DNA from 3 places in the Serratia aquatilis genome. Region 2 is predicted to be linked to each of the others. Evidence: riboswitches for the same ligand, from Rfam matches in the RefSeq annotation. Region 2 holds a riboswitch; each other region holds the start of a gene.
The links. Region 2 has a riboswitch for thiamine pyrophosphate ahead of thiM (hydroxyethylthiazole kinase). Riboswitches for the same ligand answer to the same signal wherever they lie in the genome.
Positions count from the first base shown of each region.

Region 1: another riboswitch for thiamine pyrophosphate. It lies ahead of thiC (phosphomethylpyrimidine synthase ThiC); the one in region 2 lies ahead of thiM (hydroxyethylthiazole kinase).
Region 3: another riboswitch for thiamine pyrophosphate. It lies ahead of thiB (thiamine ABC transporter substrate binding subunit); the one in region 2 lies ahead of thiM (hydroxyethylthiazole kinase).

Region 1 is NZ_CP173186.1:392,216-400,167, forward strand. It holds gene thiC (phosphomethylpyrimidine synthase ThiC) at 1-1,505, opposite strand, end outside; TPP riboswitch at 1,727-1,849, opposite strand; gene rsd (sigma D regulator) at 2,070-2,585, opposite strand; gene nudC (NAD(+) diphosphatase) at 2,683-3,450, shown strand; gene hemE (uroporphyrinogen decarboxylase) at 3,487-4,551, shown strand; gene nfi (deoxyribonuclease V) at 4,569-5,255, shown strand; gene SAQUA_RS01770 (YjaG family protein) at 5,304-5,894, shown strand; gene hupA (nucleoid-associated protein HU-alpha) at 6,084-6,359, shown strand; gene SAQUA_RS01780 (DUF1481 domain-containing protein) at 6,394-7,062, shown strand; gene purD (phosphoribosylamine--glycine ligase) at 7,123-7,952, opposite strand, start outside.
Region 2 is NZ_CP173186.1:1,624,481-1,632,432, forward strand. It holds gene SAQUA_RS07315 (RNA ligase RtcB family protein) at 1-575, shown strand, start outside; gene prfH (peptide chain release factor H) at 572-1,189, shown strand; gene SAQUA_RS07325 (RNA ligase family protein) at 1,524-2,240, shown strand; gene SAQUA_RS07330 (AAA family ATPase) at 2,200-3,339, shown strand; gene SAQUA_RS07335 (YiiX family permuted papain-like enzyme) at 3,480-4,109, opposite strand; TPP riboswitch at 4,344-4,438, shown strand; gene thiM (hydroxyethylthiazole kinase) at 4,475-5,269, shown strand; gene thiD (bifunctional hydroxymethylpyrimidine kinase/phosphomethylpyrimidine kinase) at 5,266-6,066, shown strand; gene SAQUA_RS07350 (LysR family transcriptional regulator) at 6,137-7,063, opposite strand; gene SAQUA_RS07355 (4-oxalomesaconate tautomerase) at 7,231-7,952, shown strand, end outside.
Region 3 is NZ_CP173186.1:4,316,541-4,324,492, reverse strand. It holds gene thiP (thiamine/thiamine pyrophosphate ABC transporter permease ThiP) at 1-487, opposite strand, end outside; gene thiB (thiamine ABC transporter substrate binding subunit) at 463-1,449, opposite strand; TPP riboswitch at 1,507-1,637, opposite strand; gene sgrR (HTH-type transcriptional regulator SgrR) at 1,675-3,336, opposite strand; gene SAQUA_RS19495 (MFS transporter) at 3,661-4,848, shown strand; gene SAQUA_RS19490 (DASS family sodium-coupled anion symporter) at 4,957-6,429, shown strand; gene leuD (3-isopropylmalate dehydratase small subunit) at 6,487-7,089, opposite strand; gene leuC (3-isopropylmalate dehydratase large subunit) at 7,101-7,952, opposite strand, start outside.

The DNA of each region.
Region 1 (7,952 bases), 1.2 Mb from region 2:
TCTTTCGGTGTCACATAGCAAAGCATCGCACAGCCAAACCAACCGATCATTGCGGCACCGATGCCAGAGGTGAAATGGTCATAACCCGGTGCAATATCGGTGGTCAAAGGGCCCAGCGTATAGAATGGTGCTTCGTGGCAATGCTCCAGCTCTTCGCTCATATTGCGGTGGATCATATGCATAGGTATATGCCCAGGGCCTTCGATCATCACCTGTACATCATATTCCCAGGCTATTTGGGTCAATTCGCCCAAGGTACGTAATTCGGCAAATTGCGCTTCATCATTGGCATCCTGAATAGAGCCAGGACGCAACCCATCACCGAGCGACAGTGCAACATCGTAAGCAGCGCAAATTTCGCAGATCTCACGGAAATGTTGATAGAGGAAGTTTTCCTGGTGATGTGATAGGCACCATTTTGCCATGATTGAACCGCCCCGTGACACGATGCCGGTCAGACGTTTGGCGGTCATCGGCACATAACGCAGCAGCACCCCTGCATGGATAGTGAAATAATCCACGCCTTGCTCGGCCTGTTCCAACAGGGTATCGCGGAACATTTCCCAGGTTAGGTTTTCTGCCACACCGTTCACTTTTTCCAGCGCCTGATAGATGGGCACCGTGCCAATCGGCACCGGGCTGTTACGCAGGATCCACTCGCGCGTTTCATGGATATAACGGCCAGTGGAGAGGTCCATCACCGTGTCTGCGCCCCAGCGAGTCGACCACACCAACTTTTCCACTTCTTCTTCAATCGAGGAGCTAACCGCTGAGTTGCCGATATTGGCATTCACCTTGACCAGGAAATTGCGGCCAATAATCATCGGCTCAGATTCTGGGTGGTTAATATTGGCGGGGATGATGGCACGGCCAGCCGCCACTTCCTGGCGTACAAATTCCGGCGTGATATTTTCAGGCAGGTTGGCTCCCCAGTTTTGACCTGGGTGCTGCTGGCGCAGAACCTCACTGCGAACGCGTTCACGGCCCATATTTTCGCGGATGGCGATGAATTCCATCTCCGGCGTAATAATACCGGCACGTGCGTAGTGCAATTGTGTTACGCATTTACCCGCCAGGGCTTTACACGGCTGCGGCAGGTGTTCAAAACGCAGATGATCCAGTCCCTCATCCGCCAGCCGCTGTTGAGTGAAACCAGAACTGACGTCGGCTAACGTTTGCGTATCCGCACGTTCAGCGATCCAGCCCGCACGTATCTTTTTCAGGCCCCGGTGAACATCCAGCGTTTCTTGCCGGTCGCCATAAGGACCTGCGGTGTCATATACCGGAATGGCCTCATTCTGTTCATATTGCGGGTTATCTTTACTGCCGCCGATCAGCGTCGGACTGAGTTGAATTTCCCGCATTGGGACCTGAATGTCGCTTCGAGAGCCAGAAAGATAAATACGATGGGAGTTGGGGAAGGTCACACCTTGCAGAGAAGCAATGAAAGACTGCGCTTCATCACGTCGTTGTTTACGGACACGGGTTTTATTTACATTAGACATAGCAAATTCCTATCAGTGTGGTGATGTTCGGAAAATTGCTTGTCTGGAGCTCGGAGGGAGTAATGGTGGTAGCCTAAGGCAGGTCTGTTGCCAGTGGCGGCATACCCTAAATAATTGGCGTTGCAGGAAGGCGGCAACGCAGCGAGCCCCGGGAGCGTACAGATAGTACGTGACTGGGTGAGCGAGGAAAGCCAACGCACCTGCAACGTCAAGCATGACGGGTATGGATTACTCTTGTTTCCTTCGCGGGTCTTAACCCGATCAGGTTCCGCGGATCCCGAATTAACGGTCTCAGCCTGGCCGATTTAATGGAAAATCAACGCTAGGCACTCCGACAAGAGCACCCAGTATATACACGTCGCCCTTCAAGTTATAGGGGGGTTGGCTGCCTTTACTCACCTCAGTCACTTGGTTTACCAAGCGCCTGGGGAATCTCTCGGTTGCCGCCTACCTGCAACTCGAAGTAACTTGGGTATAGAAGGGAGAATAAAAACTACAAGCTTGCCCCTCATCTTTCACTCTGCAGCCGTGTTGCGGTGTGAAAAATGAGGGGCAAGGCTTAAATCAGGCTGGATGTTGCACCGTTCCTGTATTGGCTGCGTCGGGATTACCCTGTTGCCAGGTTTCCGCTGCTAGCTGAATTAACTGGTCTTCCAGTGCAAAACGTGAAGCCAACACCTCGCCGACTTCTGACAAGGCTTGATTGAGTTCCTGCCGCATATTTTTATCGAACTCAATTTCACTAAAGCGATCGTGAAACGCCATGACGCTTTCGGTATTAGCCTGTAACTTGGGGTAGAACTTGGTGGTCAGGGCCATTTTAGGGCTGGTAGAACCTTCCACTTGTTTGATAATTTTGCCATAGATGTGAAAATGCCCGGCAGAGAGATAATCCACCAGATGATAGCAAAAGTTATCCAGCGCTTTTTCATTCAGCGGGGTATGCTTTTCTTTATTGGGTTTGATGCCGACCAATGCGCAATAGGCAATCAGCAACTGTTTGCGTGCTTGTAGCCATTGATCGACTAACTCATTACTGCCACCAACGCGTTGAGTCAGGCTTTCCAGTCGGTTGAGCATAGTTGACTCCGTAAGTAATAGAAAAAAACAGTAAGTTATTAAAATGTAACAAGACCATCCCTAGATTGCCAGTGAAGCAGAGGTTGTGCAACAACATATGGAACTTGCATTAACGGGTAACGAAAATGGCTGGTGGATCATCAGCCATGAAAGCAAAATTTGGTTACCAAATGGTGAACTGCCGTTTGGTTCTTCCGCATCATTTTCACTACAGGGCCAGTTGGCTCGTCAGATTGGCGAATGGGACGGCGCAAAGGTCTGGCTGGTCCGCAAACCAATGCCAAGAGATATGGGATCGGTGAGGCAACTGCTCGATCTCGATCGTGATCTGTTCCAGCTTGCCGGGCGCGGTGTGCAATTGGCGGATTTTTACCGTTCGCACCGGTTTTGCGGTTATTGTGGACATGAAATGCATCTCAGCCGCACTGAGAGCGCTTGCCTGTGTAATAACTGCCGTGAACGTTATTACCCACAGATTGCGCCCTGCGTGATTGTCGCCATTCGTCGCCATGACGAGATCCTGCTGGCGCAACATGTTCGCCATCGTGGCGGGATACATACGGTGCTGGCCGGGTTCGTCGAAGTCGGGGAAACCCTAGAGCAGGCCGTGGCGCGTGAGGTTATGGAAGAGAGCAATATCGCTATCACTAATCTACGTTATGTGACCTCCCAACCTTGGCCGTTTCCTCATTCATTGATGATGGCGTTCATGGCTGATTATCACAGCGGTGAATTGCGTCACGATCCGAAAGAGTTACTTAATGCGGGTTGGTATCGTTATGATCAACTGCCGATGCTGCCGCCGCCGGGTACTGTGGCGCGCCGTCTGATAGAGGACACGGTGGCGCTGTGCCGTGCGGAATAAGGTACAATGGCGGCAGATTATCAAGGGAGCCCAATAATGAATGAGTTGAAGAACGATCGCTACCTGCGCGCCTTGTTGCGCCAGCCGGTGGATATTACCCCTGTATGGATGATGCGCCAGGCCGGTCGTTACTTGCCGGAGTACAAGGCTACCCGTGCGCAAGCCGGTGATTTCATGTCATTGTGCAAAAACGCCGATCTGGCCTGCGAAGTGACATTACAACCGCTGCGCCGCTATGCACTGGATGCCGCGATTCTGTTCTCGGACATTCTCACCATTCCTGATGCCATGGGGCTTGGGCTCTACTTTGAGGCGGGTGAAGGGCCGCGTTTTTCTTCTCCTATCACCTGCCGGGCAGATGTTGAAAAACTGCCGCTGTTCGATCCGGAAGATGAACTCGGTTATGTGATGAATGCTGTCCGCACCATTCGTCGCGAACTCAAAGGGGAAGTGCCGCTGATCGGTTTCTCCGGCAGTCCGTGGACATTGGCCACCTATATGGTCGAGGGGGGCAGCAGTAAGGCGTTCACCAAGCTGAAAAAAATGATGTATGCCGAGCCACAAACGTTGCATCTGTTGCTGGACAAGCTGGCTGACAGTGTCATTCTTTATCTCAATGCCCAGATCCGCGCTGGAGCGCAGTCCGTGATGGTGTTTGATACCTGGGGCGGTGTGCTGACGGGGCGTGATTACCGCGAGTTCTCTCTGCACTATATGCATAAAATCGTTGATGGTTTGCAGCGTGAAAACGATGGGCACCGTGTGCCGGTGACTCTGTTCACCAAAGGGGGAGGCCAATGGCTGGAGGCAATGGCGGCCACGGGTTGTGATGCACTGGGCCTGGATTGGACAACCGACATTGCTGATGCGCGGCGCCGTGTCGGTGATAAGGTTGCGTTGCAAGGCAATATGGACCCTTCCATGCTGTATGCCTCACCGCAACGCATCGAGCAGGAAGTGGAAACTATCCTGGCTGGTTTTGGCCATGGTGAGGGGCACGTCTTTAACCTTGGGCACGGTATCCACCAGGATGTGCCACCGGAACATGCTGGCGCATTTGTTGAAGCAGTCCACGCGCTTTCGGCTAAATACCATCGTTGAACCAGTGGGGAGACGCAGTGATAGACACACAGGCTCTGCGTAAGGAACAACAACAGCGTGCTGGGGAAATCATCCGTGAGGATGATTTTTTGCAAAATCCGCCAGCATATATTGCCGGTGCAGATGTTGGATTTGAGCAGGAGGGCTCGGTAACGCGTGCCGCTATTGCTATCTTGCGCTACCCTTCACTGGAACTCGTGGAATATCGCATAGCGCGTATTAATACGGTCATGCCTTATATCCCAGGCTTTCTGTCGTTTCGCGAGTATCCTGCGTTGCTTGCCGCTTGGGAGCAACTGCAACTTAAGCCCGACCTGGTTTTTGTCGATGGGCACGGTATCTCGCACCCAAGGCGTTTAGGGGTTGCCAGCCATTTTGGCTTGCTGGTGAATGTGCCAACCATTGGTGTCGCGAAGCAGCGCCTGTGCGGTAAGTTTCCCCCATTGGATTCCGCAGTTGGTGCCCTGGCTGCGCTGCAGGACAAGGACGAACAACTGGGATGGGTATGGCGTAGCAAAGCACGCTGTAACCCACTGTTTATCTCTACCGGGCATCGTGTTTGCACCGAAAGTGCCTTGGCCTGGGTACAGCGCTGTATGGCAGGTTATCGCTTGCCGGAACCAACCCGTTGGGCCGACGCTATCGCTTCACGTCGCCCGGCCTTTGTACGCTGGTTACAGCAGCATCCAGAGGTGCCGCAATGAGCGATTTCGGGTACACTGCGCGGCAAATAACGAGTAAGAGAGTAGACAATGCTACGTAACCCAATTCATTTACGCTTGGAAAAGCTGGAAAGCTGGCAGCATTTGACCTTTATGGCCTGCCTGTGCGAGCGTATGTACCCAAATTACCAGATGTTCTGCCTGCAAACGGAATTTGGCGATCCGGCGGTTTATCGCCGGATCCTGGATCTGATATGGGAGACGCTGGTGGTGAAAGACGCCAAGGTCAACTTTGACAGTCAACTGGAAAAGTTGGAGGAAGCGATCCCATCGGCTGACGATTACGATCTTTACGGTGTTTACCCGGCAATAGATGCTTGTATTGCATTAGGGGAACTGATCCATTCACGCCTCAGTGGGGAGACGCTGGAGCACGCCATCGCCATCAGTGAAACGTCAATTCGCACTGTAGCAATGTTGGAAATGACTCAGGCCGGTAAAGAAATGACCGATGAAGAACTGAAAATTCTGCCTGCCGTAGAGGAGGAATGGGACATTCAATGGGAGATTTTCCGCCTTCTGGCTGCCTGCGAGGAGCGTGACCTGGATTTGATCAAAGGGTTACGATCTGACCTACGTGAGGCTGCGGTAAGTAATATTGGTATAAATTTAACGCAGTAACACAAGAAAACGTGATTTAACGCCTGATTTGTCATGCCTTAAGGCTTCACATCCGCACCCTGTCTGGTCTACATTTGGGGGGCGTAAAAAAAGTGGCTATCGGTGCGTGTATGCAGGAGAGTGCTGTCTATCGGCATATCCGTCGCACTCGATGCTTTGCAAACGATAAACACACTGTAAGGATAAGTTATGAACAAGACTCAACTGATTGATGTAATCGCAGACAAGGCTGACCTTTCCAAAGCTCAAGCTAAACTGGCTCTGGAATCTACCCTGGCTGCTATTACTGAGTCTCTGAAGGAAGGTGATGCGGTACAATTGGTTGGTTTCGGTACTTTCAAGGTAAACCATCGTAGCGAGCGCACTGGCCGCAACCCACAAACAGGTAAAGAAATCAAAATCGCAGCCGCTAACGTGCCTGCGTTCGTATCTGGTAAAGCATTGAAAGACGCAGTTAAGTCCTAACCGCGTGATAAAAAGTTTAAACAGGGGGGCGAACATGCCCCTTTTGTTTATTCAACGGGCGCTCATGATCGCTGCTGTTGTCAGTGGTCTGAGCGCTTGTAGCCTCCGTTCATCCCCGCCTTCTTTTACTGCCAGTGGTTTTGTCGCCGATCAGGGCGTCATGCGGGTATGGCGAATAGATGACGGGCAGCAGCGCCCCTTGGTATTGATGAGTGTCTATAGCCCCTATAGTGGGCCGGGGACGATCTCAACGTTGTACGAATATCAAAATGGTGTGCTGTACCAGATCAAACGTACTGATGCAGATGGCGATCGCGATTCCATTCAACTACGTTTCACAGTGAATGGCACCGTCAGTTTTATGCAGCGTCAATTGGCCACTCAGCGCCAAAAGTTGTCCAATGATGATATCGCCCTTTACCAATATCAGGCTCGTCGTATCTTGGAAGTGAGTGATGCGCTGAATGTGGGCCGCGTTAGGCTGTTGCAGGGGCATTGGCAACAAGGGGAAGTCAAGTTATGCAACGGTGAGGTGGTGAAGCCGGGTTTTGATAAACAGGCCGAGAATTGGATCGCACGGCGAACTACCAACAATCACCAACCGGTTAGCCTTGCCTGGTTGGATGGACCGGAAGGACGCGAGTTGTTGCTGGTGGCTAACGATGACTTCTGCCGTTGGGAGCCGACAAAAGATACACTCTAGAAACGCCAACCAACAAAAAGGCCCTGCGCACAGAGCCTCCTTTATTAATGTGAATACGGCTTATTTTTCGCGGGCGATTGCGCGGTAGCCAATATCCTTGCGACAGAAACTGCCTTGCCACTGAATTCCTTCCGCTAACTGATAAGCCCGCTTCTGCGCTTCCGCGACAGTTTCGCCCAATGCAGTCACGCAAAGCACCCGACCACCGCTGGTCAGCACCTGATTTTCCTGCAGCCGCGTACCGGCATGAAATACCTTGCCGTCTACATTTTCCTGTTGTGGCAAACCATGGATCACGTCACCCTGGCGGTATTCACCAGGATAACCACCGGCAGCCAAGACGACGCCGAGAGAAGGACGCTCATCCCACTCAGAGGTTTTATCGGCGAGTTTGCCTTCTGCACCCGCCAGACAGAGTTCCACCAAATCGGAACGCAGACGTAGCATGATTGGTTGAGTTTCAGGATCGCCAAAACGACAATTGAACTCAATAACCTTTGGCTGGCCATCTTCAGTAATCATCAGGCCAGCATACAGGAAGCCGATATAGGTGTTGCCTTCTGCGGCCATGCCTCGTACGGTTGGCCAAATCACCTGTTCCATCACGCGCTGGTGGATCTCGTCAGTGACGACCGGTGCTGGTGAATAAGCCCCCATACCGCCGGTATTAGGGCCGCGATCGCCATCACCGACGCGTTTATGATCTTGGCTGGTTGCCATGGGAACCACATTCTCGCCATCCACCATAACGATGAAGCTGGCTTCTTCGCCTTCAAGGAACTCCTCGATCACGATGCGATGCCCCGCCTGACCAAAAGCGTTTCCCGCCAACATGTCCTGAATAGCGTCCTCGGCCTCCTGCAGCGTCATGGCAACGATCACCCCTTTGC
Region 2 (7,952 bases):
ACCACGGCCTACTGGAAAATAGCGACGCGGCTAACGATTACCTACAACAGCATCAACAGGCGCTGGATTTTGCAGGCTATAACCGGCAACTCATTGCCCAGCGGATATTACAACGGCTTCGCACTGCTGGCGATTGTCTACTGGATATCCATCATAACCTGCTGGCAGCGGCAACTATCGAGGGTGTGCCTGGCTGGCTGCATCGTAAAGGAGCTACACCGTCGGATGAAGGACTGGTGGTGATCCCCGGCTCACGCGGCGACTACAGCTATATTGTCCAGCCGCTACCGGCTGCCAGCAGTCTGTATTCACTGGCGCACGGTGCCGGGCGCAAATGGATGCGCTCCGAGTGTAAAGGCCGCTTATCGACGCGTTTCAGTACCGAGCAGTTGGCCAGAACTCGCTTCGGCAGCCGGGTGATTTGCCGCGACCGCCAACTGATTTATCAGGAAGCGCCAGAAGCCTACAAGCCAATTGATAGCGTAGTGGGAGCCTTGCAGCAGGCCGGATTGGTTACTTTGGTGGCACGTATGCAGCCGGTTTTGACCTACAAAACCAGCGGGGGGCAGGGATGATGTTATTACAAATTTCTGCCGCTCAAGGGCCGGACGAATGTTGCCTGGCGGTGAGCCTGGCACTGCGTCAGTTCCACAAAGAAGCCCAGGCGATGCAGGTGGAACTCAATGAGGTTGAGCGGGAAGATGGCCGCCTGCCGGGCACGTTGCGCTCGGTGCTATTGATGCTTAACGGTGATGCGGCGGAGTCATTGGCCGCCAAGTGGTGCGGGACACTGCAATGGATTTGCGAAAGCCCATGGCGCAGCGGGCGCTCCAGAAAAAACTGGTTTATTGGTGCGGCGCGTTTCTCTCCGGCAGCGGTGCTAAAAGAGAGCGAGATCCGTTTTGAGACCTTGAAGTCCTCCGGGCCGGGTGGGCAGCATGTGAATAAAACGGAGTCGGCTATTCGCGCCACCCATATTGCCAGTGGCATTAGCGTTAAGGTGCAGACCGAGCGCAGCCAACATGCCAATAAACGTTTAGCGTATTTGCTGATCGCTCACCGCTTGGAACAGCTTGAGCAACAGCAGTTGGACCAACAGCGCGCTGAACGACGGATGTTTCATCATCAAATAGTGCGTGGTTCGCCGGTTCGTGTATTTAAAGGCGAAAAATTTACGCCGCTCGCTTAAGAAACTTAGGTTGTGTCCCTTAACTGTCCGTGGTGCCGTCGTAGACCCAAAAGCCCATTATCAAGGCGGAGGGCGCAGGGCAGAGTGGCCCTCTGTTCAAGCCCGACAACGCAGAGGATGGCCTTTTGGGGCGCGACCCGCAGGGCTGGGGCCATTTGTACGCATTGCTGCGTTGTTCGCCGCTTATTTGGCCCACCCAACCTCACGGCTCACGCCTTGCTCTGCGTACAAGTGACCGCCAGCGGCGCTCGCGTACAGTTAAGGGACACAGCCTAGCCTAAACTCTCGGCCTGATGGGGCAGGCCGAGAGCTCAATAAATTAAGAAGAAAGAATATGGAAACTCATAAATATGGTCGGACGTACCATTATCCGTTCTCGCCGGGAACCACGAGTGACGATCGGATCAATAAACATTATTGGCAAGACATACGCTTAATTCACTCTCTGGTCCATACGGAAAAACTCGATGGCGAGAATAACTGCCTGAATCAGTATGGCGTATTTGCGCGCTCCCATGCGGCACCAACGGTTTCTGCCTGGACACGCCAGATCCGCCAGCGCTGGCAACTGATTAAAAACGATCTGGGCGATATCGAACTGTTTGGGGAGAATCTGTATGCCACGCATTCGATCGAGTATCGCGGCCTGCAGCAGGACTTCTATCTTTTCGCCGTGCGCTGTAAAGACATGTGGCTGAGTTGGGAAGAGGTACAATTTTACGCGGCATTATTTGATTTTGCCTGTGTGCCCGAAGTGGTGCAGAACGTGCCGCGCCAGACTGAAGCGGAATACCGCATGGCAATACTGGAACAGGTGGGTCGAGCGGGGTGGTTTGCGCCGCACGACGTACATACTGGCTTGCCTTGTACTATGGAAGGGATTGTCACCCGTAATGCGGCTGAATTCCCGGTGGCTCAGTTTTCTCATAACGTGTTTAAGTATGTGCGTAAAAACCATGTGAAAACCGACCGCCACTGGACGGTGAATTGGCAACGGGCACGCATGGCACATGAATATCAGCAAGGGGGCAACCATGTGGCGCCTGAGTGAAGATAAACAGTGGAGCAGGCTGGCGGCTAAATTCCGCTGGGTGGCTGACATGCACACGGTGCCGCAAGATCCCCGCCATCATGCGGAGGGCGATGTGGCAATTCATACCCAGCGCGTGCTGGCGGCACTGACCGAGTCTGCGCAATTTTTGACGTTGCCAGAGCAACAGCAGGAACTGGTCTGGGCTGCCGCATTGCTGCATGATGTCGAAAAACGTAGCACCACGCGAGTCGCAGACGATGGTTCGGTGACATCACCCAATCATGCTAAGCGTGGTGAACTGACCACGCGCACGATTTTGTATCGGGATATTGTTACGCCGTTTCAGCTACGTGAACAGGTTGCGGCTTTGGTGCGCTTTCATGGTTTACCGTTGTGGATCATGGGGCGGCCAACGCCGGAGCGGGCGCTGTTATTAGCCGCCTTACGGCTGGACACGCGGTTGCTGGCGTTGTTGGCACGCGCTGACGTGATGGGCCGCGACTGCGAAGACCAGAACGGCCTGCTGGATAACATTGAGCTGTTCGAACTGTTTTGTCAGGAGCAGCAATGCTGGGGACAAGCGCGTCCTTTTGCTAGCGATAGCCAGCGTTACCATTACCTGACGCACCCACTGGCGAGCGTAGATTTTGTTCCCTATCAGCAATTTCAGAGTGAAGTGACGCTGCTCTGTGCGCTGCCGGGAATGGGGAAAGATCGCTATATCGCGCAGCATGCCGCTGGGTGTGAGGTTATCAGCCTGGACAATATTCGCCGCCAACACCGGTTGTCTCCTACCGATAAAAACGCGACCGGCTGGGTGGTGCAACAGGCCAAATTACAGGCTAAGGCGCTGTTACGACGGGGCGAACCTTTTGTCTGGAATGCCACCAATATTACCCGGCAGTTGCGTAGCCAGTTGGTTGAACTGTTTACCGCCTATGGTGCCAGGGTGAAGATTGTTTACTTGGAAGTGCCCTACGCCCAGTGGCAGCGGCAGAATGCCGAACGGGAATACAGCGTACCTGTTGAGGCGATGGCGCGGATGCTGAGTAAATTGGAGATCCCACAGGCGGACGAGGCGCATGAGGTGGAGTTGCGGGTGCAGGACGCCATCTAGCTCCGTGAGTCGTGTTGGTTTTTTGTAATCGATATTTTCCCCTCACCCTTTCCTGAAGGGCGAGGGAGTGTTGTCAGGTGCCAGAGTTAATAGGTAGAGGTCAGTCCCCTATCCCTGTGTATGGGGGACTGACTCTCACATTAATTGGCTATCACCGTGACCAACAGCGGTGATTCAAACATCGCCTTTGGTGAAATAACCGACGCATCCCACGGGATCAGCGTTCCATACCGTTCCCCCAACTTTTGTTTCACGGCAGGCGCGTTAAGATTGAACTCGCGAACTTTTTGCAGCTCACCGATCTTTATCCCCAGTGCCCGATCGTACATCTTCCACACCAGCTCTGAGCAGTACAGCCTTTCATCCGACCAGGAAAACCGTATGTCGTAAGGTTTGTCAGCAAAGTTCTTGGCCTGCTGGCGTATTTTTAGCTGTGCGGATGGCGTCATTATTCGCTCGGCATTTTTCAGGCGTTTAACGACAAACTGTTTTTTTTCCCCACGATCTATCCAGCTTGCCAGGGGGGTGTACTTAACCGTTGCCGCCGCCTCGAAAACGTAGGGCTTACCGTCACGCAGCAGGATGATCCCCATATGGCTGTAACGCGAGCCGGTGGCTTGTTGTATTGCCAGGCTCTGTACCGAACGGGAAGTGTGGAAAATGATATCGCCTTCCTGCACCGTGGGCAGATCCCGCGCCTGGGTGACCAGCCCGGTCATCAAACCAATGGTGAGAAAGAGGATAACCCACAGGCGTTTGCTTAATATCATGATTCAATCCCTCGAAGTAGAAGGACCTTAATCTAAACACCGAGTGTGAAGTGGCGGTGAAGTCCCTGGATAGTTTTTTAAGAATTGTTGATGAGTCGCGACTTCTATACCCGTATTGGTTCGGGGCACTTGTTTTAGCATTCTTGCCTTTCATCCCGATATGAGTTTACAGCACTAGGTTTGGCGATTATCCTGATCGGCGTTGGCTAGTTAACCAACAAAAATTAATGATTTTTCAATGACTCGGGGTGCCGATGCAATCGGCTGAGAAATTACCCGTATTACCTGATCTGGATTATACCAGCGTAGGGAAGTCTCGGTATCTCAACCGGTACCCACCTTCTTGAACGCCGGTTGGGAGCAATATGTTCACTCGACCTGATGTGTTACCCGGCAACCGTGCCGCTGCCTGCTTTAGCCTGTTTAAAAGCCATTCCCCGTTAATTCATTGCCTGACCAATGAAGTAGTACAAGAACTTACCGCCAATGTGCTGCTGGCATTGGGGGCTTCCCCTGCCATGGTGGTGGAGCCCCAGGAGGCCGAGCAGTTCAGCCGTGTGGCCGATGCTTTGCTGATTAATATCGGTACGCTGCATCAGCCACGGGCCGAAGCCATGCTTGCCGCTGTGGAAGCCGCTAATCAGGCGGGAAAGCCCTGGGTGCTGGATCCGGTTGCCGTAGGTGGTCTGGAGTATCGAACTCGCTTTGCACAGCACCTGCTTGCCATGAAGCCAGCGGCAATCCGTGGCAATGCCTCGGAAGTGATGGCCTTGAGTGGCCTGCAAGCCAGCGGCCGTGGCGTGGATAGCCGGGATGATTCGCTGGCGGCATTACCGGCTGCGCGAGCACTGGCGCGCAGCAGCGGGGCGATAGTGGCGGTGACCGGGGCGGTGGATTACGTCACCGATGGTGAACGCGATTGGGCTGTAACCGGCGGCGATCCCCTGATGACGCGTGTGGTTGGAACGGGCTGTGCGCTTTCAGCGGTGGTAACGGCTTTTTGTAGTCTTCCCGGTGAGCGGTTGGACAATGTGGCGACCGCCTGCCGCGTAATGGCACTGTGCGGTGAAAGAGCAACGGCCAGCTGTCATGGCCCTGGCAGCTTTACCGCAGTATTTCTGGATGCGCTTTACCATCTGTGTGCGGAGGAGCTGCAATGAAGCGGATTAATGCCTTAACTATCGCCGGTACTGACCCAAGTGGCGGGGCTGGAATTCAGGCGGACCTGAAAGCCTTCTCTGCCTTGGCTGCTTACGGCACCAGTGTGATCACCGCTTTGGTGGCGCAAAACACCCGTGGTGTGCAGTCGGTATATCATATCGATCCGGCATTTGTTGCTGCCCAACTTGATTCGGTACTCAGTGATGTTCGTATCGACAGCGCCAAGATAGGGATGTTGGCCAATGCCGATATCGTAGGGGTCGTAGCTGAACGGCTGCGTCATTACTCGTTGCCCTATGTGGTATTGGACACGGTAATGTTGGCGAAAAGTGGCGATGCGTTGCTGGCACCGCAAGCGGTGGAATCGATCCGTCACGAACTGTTGCCTCTGGTTTCGATCATTACACCTAACCTGCCGGAGGCTGCCGCTTTGCTCGGCTGCGAGCCGGCAGAAAATGAACGGCAAATGCGCGAGCAGGGGCAGGCACTGTTGGCAATGGGTTGCCAGGCGGTCTTAATGAAAGGGGGGCATCTTAGCGAAGAGGAAAGCCCAGACTGGCTATTCATGGCCGGTATTGAGCAGCGTTTCAGTACGCCTCGTGTGGTGACTCGGCATACACATGGTACCGGTTGTACCTTATCGGCTGCGTTGGCTGCTTTGCGTCCACGCTATGGCTCCTGGGCAGAAACCATAGCGGTAGCCAAGGACTATCTGCAGCATGCCTTACAGCAGGCAGACAGTCTGGAAGTCGGGCAGGGGATCGGCCCGGTGCACCATTTTCATGCCTGGTGGTAACAGATTGCCGATCTACCCAAGGCGGTTGCTCTTAAGGTTGTTTGCCCCGAACAACCTTCAATGGCACCTCCTAGAGGTGGAAGCGCTCAGACCACGGGTGATGTTCTTCCTGATTCCAAAGCGTTAGGAGCAATTCAACAAAACTGTTTGCTGCCGGGGATAACGGTGAATCCCGGCGCTTTACCAATCCTAATGTGCGCCGGATCACCGGTTCTACCAACGGTTTGCTGACCAGGATTGGATGATCGTGTTTTGGCATGGCCAGGCTGGGTAACGCTGCAATCCCTAATCCGGCCTCCACCAACCCCAGCGAGGTGGATAAATGCCGCACCTCATAGAACCATTCAGGCTGCAGGCCTATTTTCAATAACTCGCCTTCAATTAGCAGACGGTTTCCGCTGGAGCGCCGTACACCAATTAACTTATGTTTTAATAGTTCCTGCCAAGATACCAGTTTCTGCTGGCTGAGCGGGTGATCGCGGCGGCAAGCCACCACAAACGGTTCGCTGACCAGCGGGGTGAACTCGATGTTGGCGTTTGTGACGTTGTTCATATTAATACCAAAATCGGCGTCACCGCTTAACACCGTTTCGAGACAATCATAGGCGCTATGCTCAAGTATGCGGATGCTGATGTTTGGATACTTCGCGTTAAAGGTTTTAATAACATCGGGAAGAAAATAGAACGTGGCCGTCGGCACACAAGAAAGAGTGATGGTTCCCGTCTGATAGGTTGCCAACTCCTCAATGTTTAATAATGAGCTTTCAAAAATATCTATAAGATTCTTGGCGTTAGGCAATAGTTTTTCACCTGTTCGCGTCAGGGTCACTTTACGCGTGGTGCGCTCAAATAAGGGTTTCCCCAAGTTCTCTTCCAGTTTTTTAATTCTTCTTGTTAAAGCGGACTGCGTAATGTTCAACATGTGCGCAGCCTTGGTGAAACAACCAGTTTGAGCTATTTTAACAAATGCTTTAATTCCCTGAAGTTCATTTTTCATAAAGCGACGATCCTGTGTTTTATTTGAGCGCTAATTATTTTCTCTGTGTTTATTATCTATGAGTAATTGGAATTAATCCCTCCATTTTTTGCATTAGTCTGTTTTTTAACCTCATGCGATTATGCGCGAAATTTCACAATTGCATAATAAAATAATGAGGGGAAAGAATGCGTAAGATTCCTTGTGTTTTAATGAGAGGGGGCACCTCTAAAGGGGCTTTTATTCTCGCTAAAGACTTGCCTGAAAATATTGAGGAACGCAATGAAATTCTGCTGTCGATAATGGGAGCCGGGCACGAATTGGAAATAGACGGTATTGGGGGTGGTAGTCCGCAAACAAGTAAAGTGGCTATTATCAGTCCTTCAAGTCATCCCGATGCTGATGTCGATTACTTATTTGCCCAGGTGATGGTACAACAACGCCAGGTCGATACTACCCCTAACTGCGGCAATATGCTCTGTGCCGTGGGGCCGTTTGCTATTGAGCAAGGGTTAATCCCAGCTACGGATCCGGTTACCCAAGTACGCATCCGTAACGTGAATACCAATACCTTGGTGGATGCAGAAGTACAGACTCCCGATGGGATTGTAACCTATGACGGTGATACCACCATTGACGGCGTGCCCGGCCATGCGGCACCGGTCGCGCTGACTTTTCTTAATGCCTGCGGTGCCAAAACCGGGCATCTGCTGCCAACCGGTAATATTACCGATATGTTCCAAGGGGTGGAAACCACCTGTATTGACATGGCGATGCCGATGGTCTTGATTGCGGCGAGCTCACTGGGCAAAACGGGCCAGGAAACGCCACAGCAACTGGATAAAGATAAGGCTTTTTTACAACGTCTGGAACGCATCCGTTTGGCTGCTGGCTTGGCAATTGGATTGGG
Region 3 (7,952 bases), 2.7 Mb from region 2:
CCAACGTTTGCAATAACAAACGGGTGGCCAGCGGCAGGTTAAAGAATAAATGGGCTAGCAGAATACCTTGCAGACCATAAGGAGAGAAACTGTAGTTAACGCCTAACCAGCCGCAGAGCGTTGCCAGCCAACCTTGTTTACCATAAACACTGAGTATGCCAAATACCGCTACCAGAACGGGGAGCACCAATGTCATGGCGCACAGGCGCAACAGCAAATCGCGGCCGGGGAAACGCCGACGATAAAGTGCTCTTGCAAGCCAGATGGCGGGAAAAACAGAAATCAAGGCAGACAGGAACGCCTGCCAGAAGGTAAATCGCACCACGTGCCACAAATAAGCGTCTTGCCACAGGCTATGCCAATCGATGCCTGGGGCATGCCGCCATAGTGAACCCATGGCGGCCACAGCGATAATGCCGATCAGGCTGGCGGCAATCAGCCCTGGCCAGAGCCATGAAGGGATCAGTGGCTGACGGCGGTTTGCCATGCCCGTACCCAGTTGCTACGTTGCTGCGCGACTTCTTCTGAACTGAATTCTAATGCTTTTTGCGGCTGAGTTAATTGTTCGAAGCCAGCAGGCAGCGGCATTTTGATTACCGGATACATCCAACTACCGGTGGGAATAGTGTTCTGGAAGGCCGGTGAAACCATAAACTCCATGAAACGCTCTGCCAGTTCAGGCTGCTTGCTGGTCTTTAGCTTTCCTGCCACTTCAACCTGCAAATAGTGCCCTTCACTGAAATTCGCCGACTTATAGTTGTCTTTTTTCTCTTCTATCAGGTGGTAGGCGGGGGAGGTGGTATAGCTCAGCACCATGTCACCTTCACCTTTCAGGAATAGGCTGTAAGCATCGCTCCATCCTTTGGTCACGGTAACGGTTTTTTTCGCCAGTTTTTGCCAGGCAAGCGGTGCTTGATCACCATACACTTTCTGCACCCAGAGCAGCAGGCCAAGCCCAGGCGTACTGGTGCGCGGATCCTGATAGATGATCTTCCAGGGCTGATCGCTATCGACCAGCTCCTTCAGGCTTTTCGGCGGGTTTTTCAGTTTGTCCTGGTTATAGACGAAGGCAAAGTAGCCATAGTCAAAGGGCACAAAAGTTTTGTTCTGCCAGCCACCCGGTATAGTGAGCTTACTGGTATCGATGTTACTTTCAGCGAATAGGTCGGTTTGTTGTGCGGCATGTAGCAGGTTATTGTCCAGCCCAAGAACCACGTCGGCTGGGCTGTTTTTGCCTTCCATTCTCAGGCGGTTGAGTAACGAAACGCCATCTTCCAATGCAACGAATTTCAATTCACAGTCGCATTCAGCCTCGAAGGCTTTCTTCACCGCGGCACCAGGGCCCCAGTCGGCGGCGAAAGCATCATAGGTATAGACAGTCAGCGTTGGTTTTGCCAGGACTGGCATGGCGGCTAGTAGTAATAGACAGGACAGGTATTTTTTGACCACTTTGCACTCCTGAAGAATAAGGGGCAAAGGTATCTGAGGGCATGTGTAAAAGATAATCAACTTGCCATGCTCAAATCCCTCCGCCGGTATTGACCGGATCAGGTTCGACGGGTGTGTTCTCAGCGGAAAAACAGGATCCGTTTGGTCTTATACCAAGATCGTTGCTTTCCGCACCCCGTTGAGACGCTGGCATTATAAAGGCTAAGTTGTGCTAATCATAGGCGATTATGTTTCAGGTGGTATCAACCAGGCAGATTTGAAATCAAACCAGCCGAGGGTGTTCATTCGAACTCCGCGCATACTGCGTTGACCGTGCAGTTGTAACCAGTGATGAAACAATGGGTGTAACTGATGACAACTGACCAGACGTTGACAAAACTCTGCCATCGGCAGGCGATTTTCCCGCCACAGCGCAGCATCCTGCGTAATATCCTCACTCAGGCAGTGCTGGATCAGCGGTAATTCATACAGTGTGGCAAACAGCGAAAACTCCAGTGGCAGCGTGAAATTAGCGCTACCAAGCCACAAATCGCTTTTCGCCTCACCTTTGTGCCAGGCATCATAGCTAATGATTTGCACGTTAAGCTTGATACCGTGTTCGGCCAAAAGGGAGCCCATGGCTTGCTGGATCGCATGGAACTCGGAGTGCTCGCTGAAAAACGTCAGCGTAAGTTCGCTCAAACCTACGGGTTTGGGCTGCTGCCCTAATGCACGGTTATGCAGCCAGCGTGGAAGAATGCCGTAAGCCGGTGCCCAGTAGCGCTGATATAGCGGGCCAGCATGGCTCAACAGTGCTATCGGATTGATCAGTTCGCATAGCCAACTGCGGATCTCTGGAGCTGCCGCCAGCGTTGAGCGTTGATCAAACAACAGGAAATAGCAGCCTTCTTCCAGGCGGCTTTCCAACTCATTTTTGCCGGTATCGTCCCCCTGCAATTGTACGCCGGAGTGCACTAACTCCTCACTCACCTCCGGCAATACCCAGATGTTCACTTCGTCAATCAGAGCGCGATAGCCAAAGTAGTCATCAAAGGCGTGGATTTTCATCTGGCTATGATGGTTGCGTATGACTCGATAAGGGCCGGTGCCGATCGGATGGCGGGCAAAGTCAGGCAGACTTTGCCACTCGCGTGGCAGGATCATGGCATGCACGCTACCCAATAGCCACGGTAGCCAATAATCAGGGGTATGCAAATGTACATCGATAACGTGTGGCGTTGGCGAGACAACCTTATCTATATGTGCAAACAGGGATTGTGGGATCAGACGGTTCAGCGACTGGGTCACATCCTCCATTTCCATTTCACGCCCATGGTGAAAACGGATTGCCGGGCGAAGATAAAAACGCCAATGGAGAGGAGTGATAGCTTGCCAGTGGTGTGAAAGATCGGAAACGAGTTCCCCATTTTCCTCGTTTACGCGCGTCAGGCCGTTGAATATCTGTCTGGCCAGGTGCGTTTCTGAACGGCGTAGTGCCGAACCGGGTAACAGGTTGTACAACTGGCGATAGTAGAGAACCCGGAGGATATGCTTTCCCAAGCGGAAACTACGGCCTAACTGAGAGAGTAGCATCTGGCGTACCGCATTTTTATCCCCGACCAGTTGTACAAGCTGGTCGATGCGATCCTGTTCCAGTAACTCTTCGGCCCACTGTTGTTGCAATGCAATACCGGTGTAATGGAATTTTAAGTGTGAACGTTTCCCGCGCCCGGACTCACCCTGCCAAGTCAGCCAACCTTGCTGCTGCATGGCTCCCAAAAGCGAGCGCACATGGCGACGCGAACAACTGAGCATTTCTGCCAACTCCTGCAGCGTGGTTTCGGTTGGCATACCGTGGCAGTGCTGCCATAGGCGAATGAACTGCTGTTGCAAACGTGAGGTGGGCATAAAAGAGGAACTCTCTGGCATAATTCGTCAATTTATCTTTCCTTATATTACGCCGATAATTCTTGCAGTTGAAATGGTGCAGAGGTCTTTTCTTATTTGTTCAATCCTTTGTTCAAGCCGCAGCCTTGTTGGTTGCCCCTTGAAAACCCATTGGGTAGATGAGTACAGCTTCGCTCTGTTTCAATAAAAAGTGTTTCTGAGTAATGGTGCTTTTCACCAGCCAGTGGGGTAACCCGCTGGCATTTTTATCTGTAACAGTTGCTTTCTTCTGTCATTTTCCTTCTGTAGCATAAGCGTTTTCGTTTTCTGGTCAGGGATGCTGGTATGAATTTCGCACGCAGTTTGCCACGCCGTTTTAACCCCGTTTTTACCGCTTTCCTGATGATTGCTTTCCTTACCGGCATTGCCGGGGCATTGCAGGCGCCGACGCTAAGCCTGTTTTTGACCACGGAAGTAAAGGTCCGCCCGCTGTGGGTTGGGATGTTTTATACCGTCAATGCGGTCGCCGGGATTATTGTCAGTTTTCTGCTGGCGAAACGATCCGATACCCGTGGTGATCGGCGTAAACTTATTCTGCTTTGTTGCATTATGGCCGTGGGTAATAGCCTGCTGTTTGCTTTCAACCGGGATTATCTGACGTTGATAACGGCGGGAGTATTACTGGCGTCGATAGCCAATACCGCCATGCCGCAAATTTTTGCCTTGGCGCGCGAGTATGCGGACAGTTCAGCGCGTGAAGTGGTGATGTTCAGTTCCGTGATGCGTGCTCAACTCTCGCTGGCCTGGGTCATTGGCCCCCCTCTGTCGTTTATGCTGGCCTTGAACTATGGTTTTACCGTGATGTTCATGATTGCCGGAGGGATTTTTGGTATCAGCGTTCTGTTGGTCTGGTTGATATTGCCTTCGGTAGCGCGGGCACCGGTTGATACCCACTTGGATGCGCCAGCTATCGAGCCGATAAGCGCCTGGCGTGACCCTGATGTCCGTTTGTTGTTTCTGGCATCGATGTTGATGTGGACCTGCAATACTATGTATATCATCGATATGCCGCTCTATATCACCGCCGATTTAGGATTGCCGGACCGGCTGGCCGGTTGGTTGATGGGTACTGCTGCCGGGCTTGAAATTCCGGCCATGCTGTTGGCTGGCTATTACGTCAAACATTTTGGTAAGCGCAAAATGATGCTATTTGCGGTTGCTGCCGGGGTGCTGTTCTACGCAGGGCTGGTAATGTTCAAGTTCAAAACTGCCCTGATGCTTTTGCAGTTTTTCAATGCGATCTTCATTGGCATCATTGCCGGGATCGGTATGCTCTACTTCCAGGAACTGATGCCGGGGCGGCCTGGTGCGGCAACCACTTTGTTTACCAACAGTATTTCTACTGGCGTGATCCTGGCGGGTGTTCTGCAAGGCGTCCTGGTCGAAAACTTCGGGCACTATATGGTTTATTGGTTGATCACCCTGCTTGCTTTGTTGGCGCTGTGGATGTGTGCCAAGGTGCGGGAAGTGTAACGCTATGTTAATTGATGAAAATCATTGATAACTTTATAACCTATTAACTAAGATGATGAATTAAGGCCGCGAGTTTCGCGCTCATCCGTTCATGAAAGTGGGTATGTTATGGACAAACTAACACCGCTCAAACCTTTACCTTCCCTATGTGCCGTTATTGTTGCTTTGGTTATCTGGTTTGTGATCCCAGTACCTGAAGGGGTAACGCCTAATGCCTGGCATTTGTTAGCACTCTTTATTGGTACCATCATTGCCATCATCGGCAAGGCGATGCCTATTGGGGCTGTCTCCATTATTGCGATTGCGCTGGTCGCCCTGACGGGGGTGACCAATCCGGGTAAACCTGGAGCGGCGCTCGATGATGCGCTGAGCGGTTTCTCCAACCAGCTTATCTGGTTGATTGGCTTCTCTATAATGATCTCGCTAAGCCTGAATAAAACCGGGTTGGGTGCACGCATTGGTTATTACTTCATTTCTTTATTTGGGAAAAAAACGCTGGGGATCGCCTATGCGTTAACTCTGGCAGAGACTGTATTGGCACCGGTCACGCCGAGTAATACCGCCCGTGGCGGCGGGATTATCCACCCAATCATGAAGTCTATCGCCGATAGTTTTGACTCCAAGCCAGAATTGAATACCTCTGGCAAGATTGGCCGCTACCTCGCGCTGGTGAACTACAATATTAACCCGATCACTTCGGCGATGTTTATCACTGCAACAGCACCTAACCCGCTAATTGTTAACCTGATCGCTAAAGGTGCCGGTTCCGAGTTCGAACTAACCTGGTCTATGTGGGCGGTTGCTGCGTTGGTGCCTGCCATTTTTTCACTGATTGTGATGCCGCTGGTGGTGTATCTGTTGTATCCGCCGGAAATCAAGAGTACCCCTGATGCTCCTCGTTTTGCTCAAAACAAGCTTCAGGCGCTTGGCCAGATAACGTTACCCGAGAAAATTACCCTGGGTGTGTTCGCCTTGTTGCTGGTGTTATGGGCCGGTATTCCTGCCATGATTTTTGGTCCGTCGCTGGCGGTTAATCCAACCACCGCTGCGTTGATTGGTCTGGCTATCTTGCTGGCAACCGGGGTGTTGAGCTGGGAGGATATTCTTAAACATAAAGGTGCCTGGGATACCGTCGTCTGGTTTGCGGCATTGGTGATGATGGCTACCTATCTGGGTAAACTCGGCCTGATTGGATGGTTGTCGCAAACGGTAGGAGCGGGTATCGATAGCATGGGGATGAGCTGGATTGGCGGTACTATCCTACTGACGCTTATCTATCTGTATTCGCACTATTTCTTTGCCAGTACGACTGCGCACGTTACAGCCATGTTTGCCGCTTTCTTTGCCGCTGGTATTGCACTGGGCGCGCCCCCCGCGCTGCTTGGCCTGATCCTGGCTTTCTCTTCTTCACTGATGATGTCATTGACTCACTATGGTACTGGTACTGCGCCGATCATCTTTGGCTCGGGTTATACAACCTTGGGCGAGTGGTGGAAAACCGGGTTCATTATGAGCGTGGTCAACTTGCTGATCTGGATGGTGATTGGCGGGGTGTGGTGGAAGTGGTTGGGTTACTGGTAAGGATAATCATCAATCATGATAAACCCTCACCCGCCGAATAACGGGTGAGGGGCATAATCAGTTCAGAAATGCGGGCTGCTGTGCTTCAAAGCGAGAAATTTTCGCTTCGTGTTGCAGTGTCAGGCCGATGCTGTCTAAGCCGTTAATCATGCAATGGCGACGGAAACTGTCGATTTCGAATGGGTAGCTTTTGCCACCTGCATTCACCGTCTGGTTTTCCAGATCGACGACAAACTCCGTGCCTTCGTTTTCTTGCACCAGTTTAAACAGCGTGTCGACATCCTGCTCGCTCAGTGCAACGGGTAGTAACTGGCTGTTGAACGCATTGCCGTAGAAAATATCTGCAAAACTAGGCGCAATCACCACTTTAAAGCCGTAATCGGCCAGCGCCCAAGGAGCATGTTCGCGTGATGAACCACAGCCAAAGTTTTCGCGGGCTAACAGAATGCTTGCCCCTTTGTAGCGCGGTTTGTTCAGCACAAACTCTGGGTTCGGCTGCTGGCCGGCATTATCCAGAAAGCGCCAATCATTGAACAGATGCTGACCAAAACCTGTGCGTGTTACTTTCTGCAAGAATTGCTTGGGAATAATGGCGTCGGTATCGACGTTAGCCGCGTCCAGAGGCACCACTAAACCAGTATGTTGAGTAAATTTAGCCACAGTGATGCTCCTTAGTGCAATTCGCGGATATCGGCAAAATGGCCGGTAACGGCAGCGGCAGCGGCCATCGCCGGGCTGACCAGATGTGTGCGGCCACCACGACCCTGCCGACCTTCGAAGTTACGGTTGCTGGTAGATGCGCAACGCTCGCCAGGGTTCAGCCGGTCGTTGTTCATCGCCAGGCACATGGAGCAGCCTGGCAGGCGCCATTCAAAACCGGCTTCAATAAAGATTTGGTCCAAACCTTCTGCTTCTGCCTGGGCTTTAACCGGGCCTGAGCCTGGAACCACAATTGCTTGAACGCCTGCGGCTACTTTTCTGCCCTTAGCGATTGCGGCGGCTGCACGCAGATCTTCGATACGAGAGTTGGTACAGGAACCGATAAACACTTTATCGATAGCCACTTCCGTCAGCTTAATACCGGGTTTCAGATCCATATAAGCCAATGCTTTTTCGGCTGAAGCACGCTCAACCGGATCGTTGAAGGACTCAGGCGTCGGGATCGCCTGATCGACCGCGATAACCTGGCCAGGATTGGTCCCCCAGGTCACCTGCGGGGCGATATCTTCTGCACGCAGGGTGATAACGGTATCAAATTGGGCATCTGCATCGGATTTCAGCGTACGCCAGTAGGCAACAGCTTGCTCCCAATTTTCACCGGTTGGAGCGAACTGGCGGCCTTTCAGATAATTGAAAGTGGTTTCGTCCGGCGCAACCAAGCCCGCTTTAGCCCCCATTTCAATCGCCATGTTACACAGCGTCATGCGGCCTTCCATGGTCAACTGTTCGATCGCTTTACCACAGAATTCGACAACGTGACCTGTACCGCCAGCACTGCCGGTTTTGCCGATAACGGCCAGCAC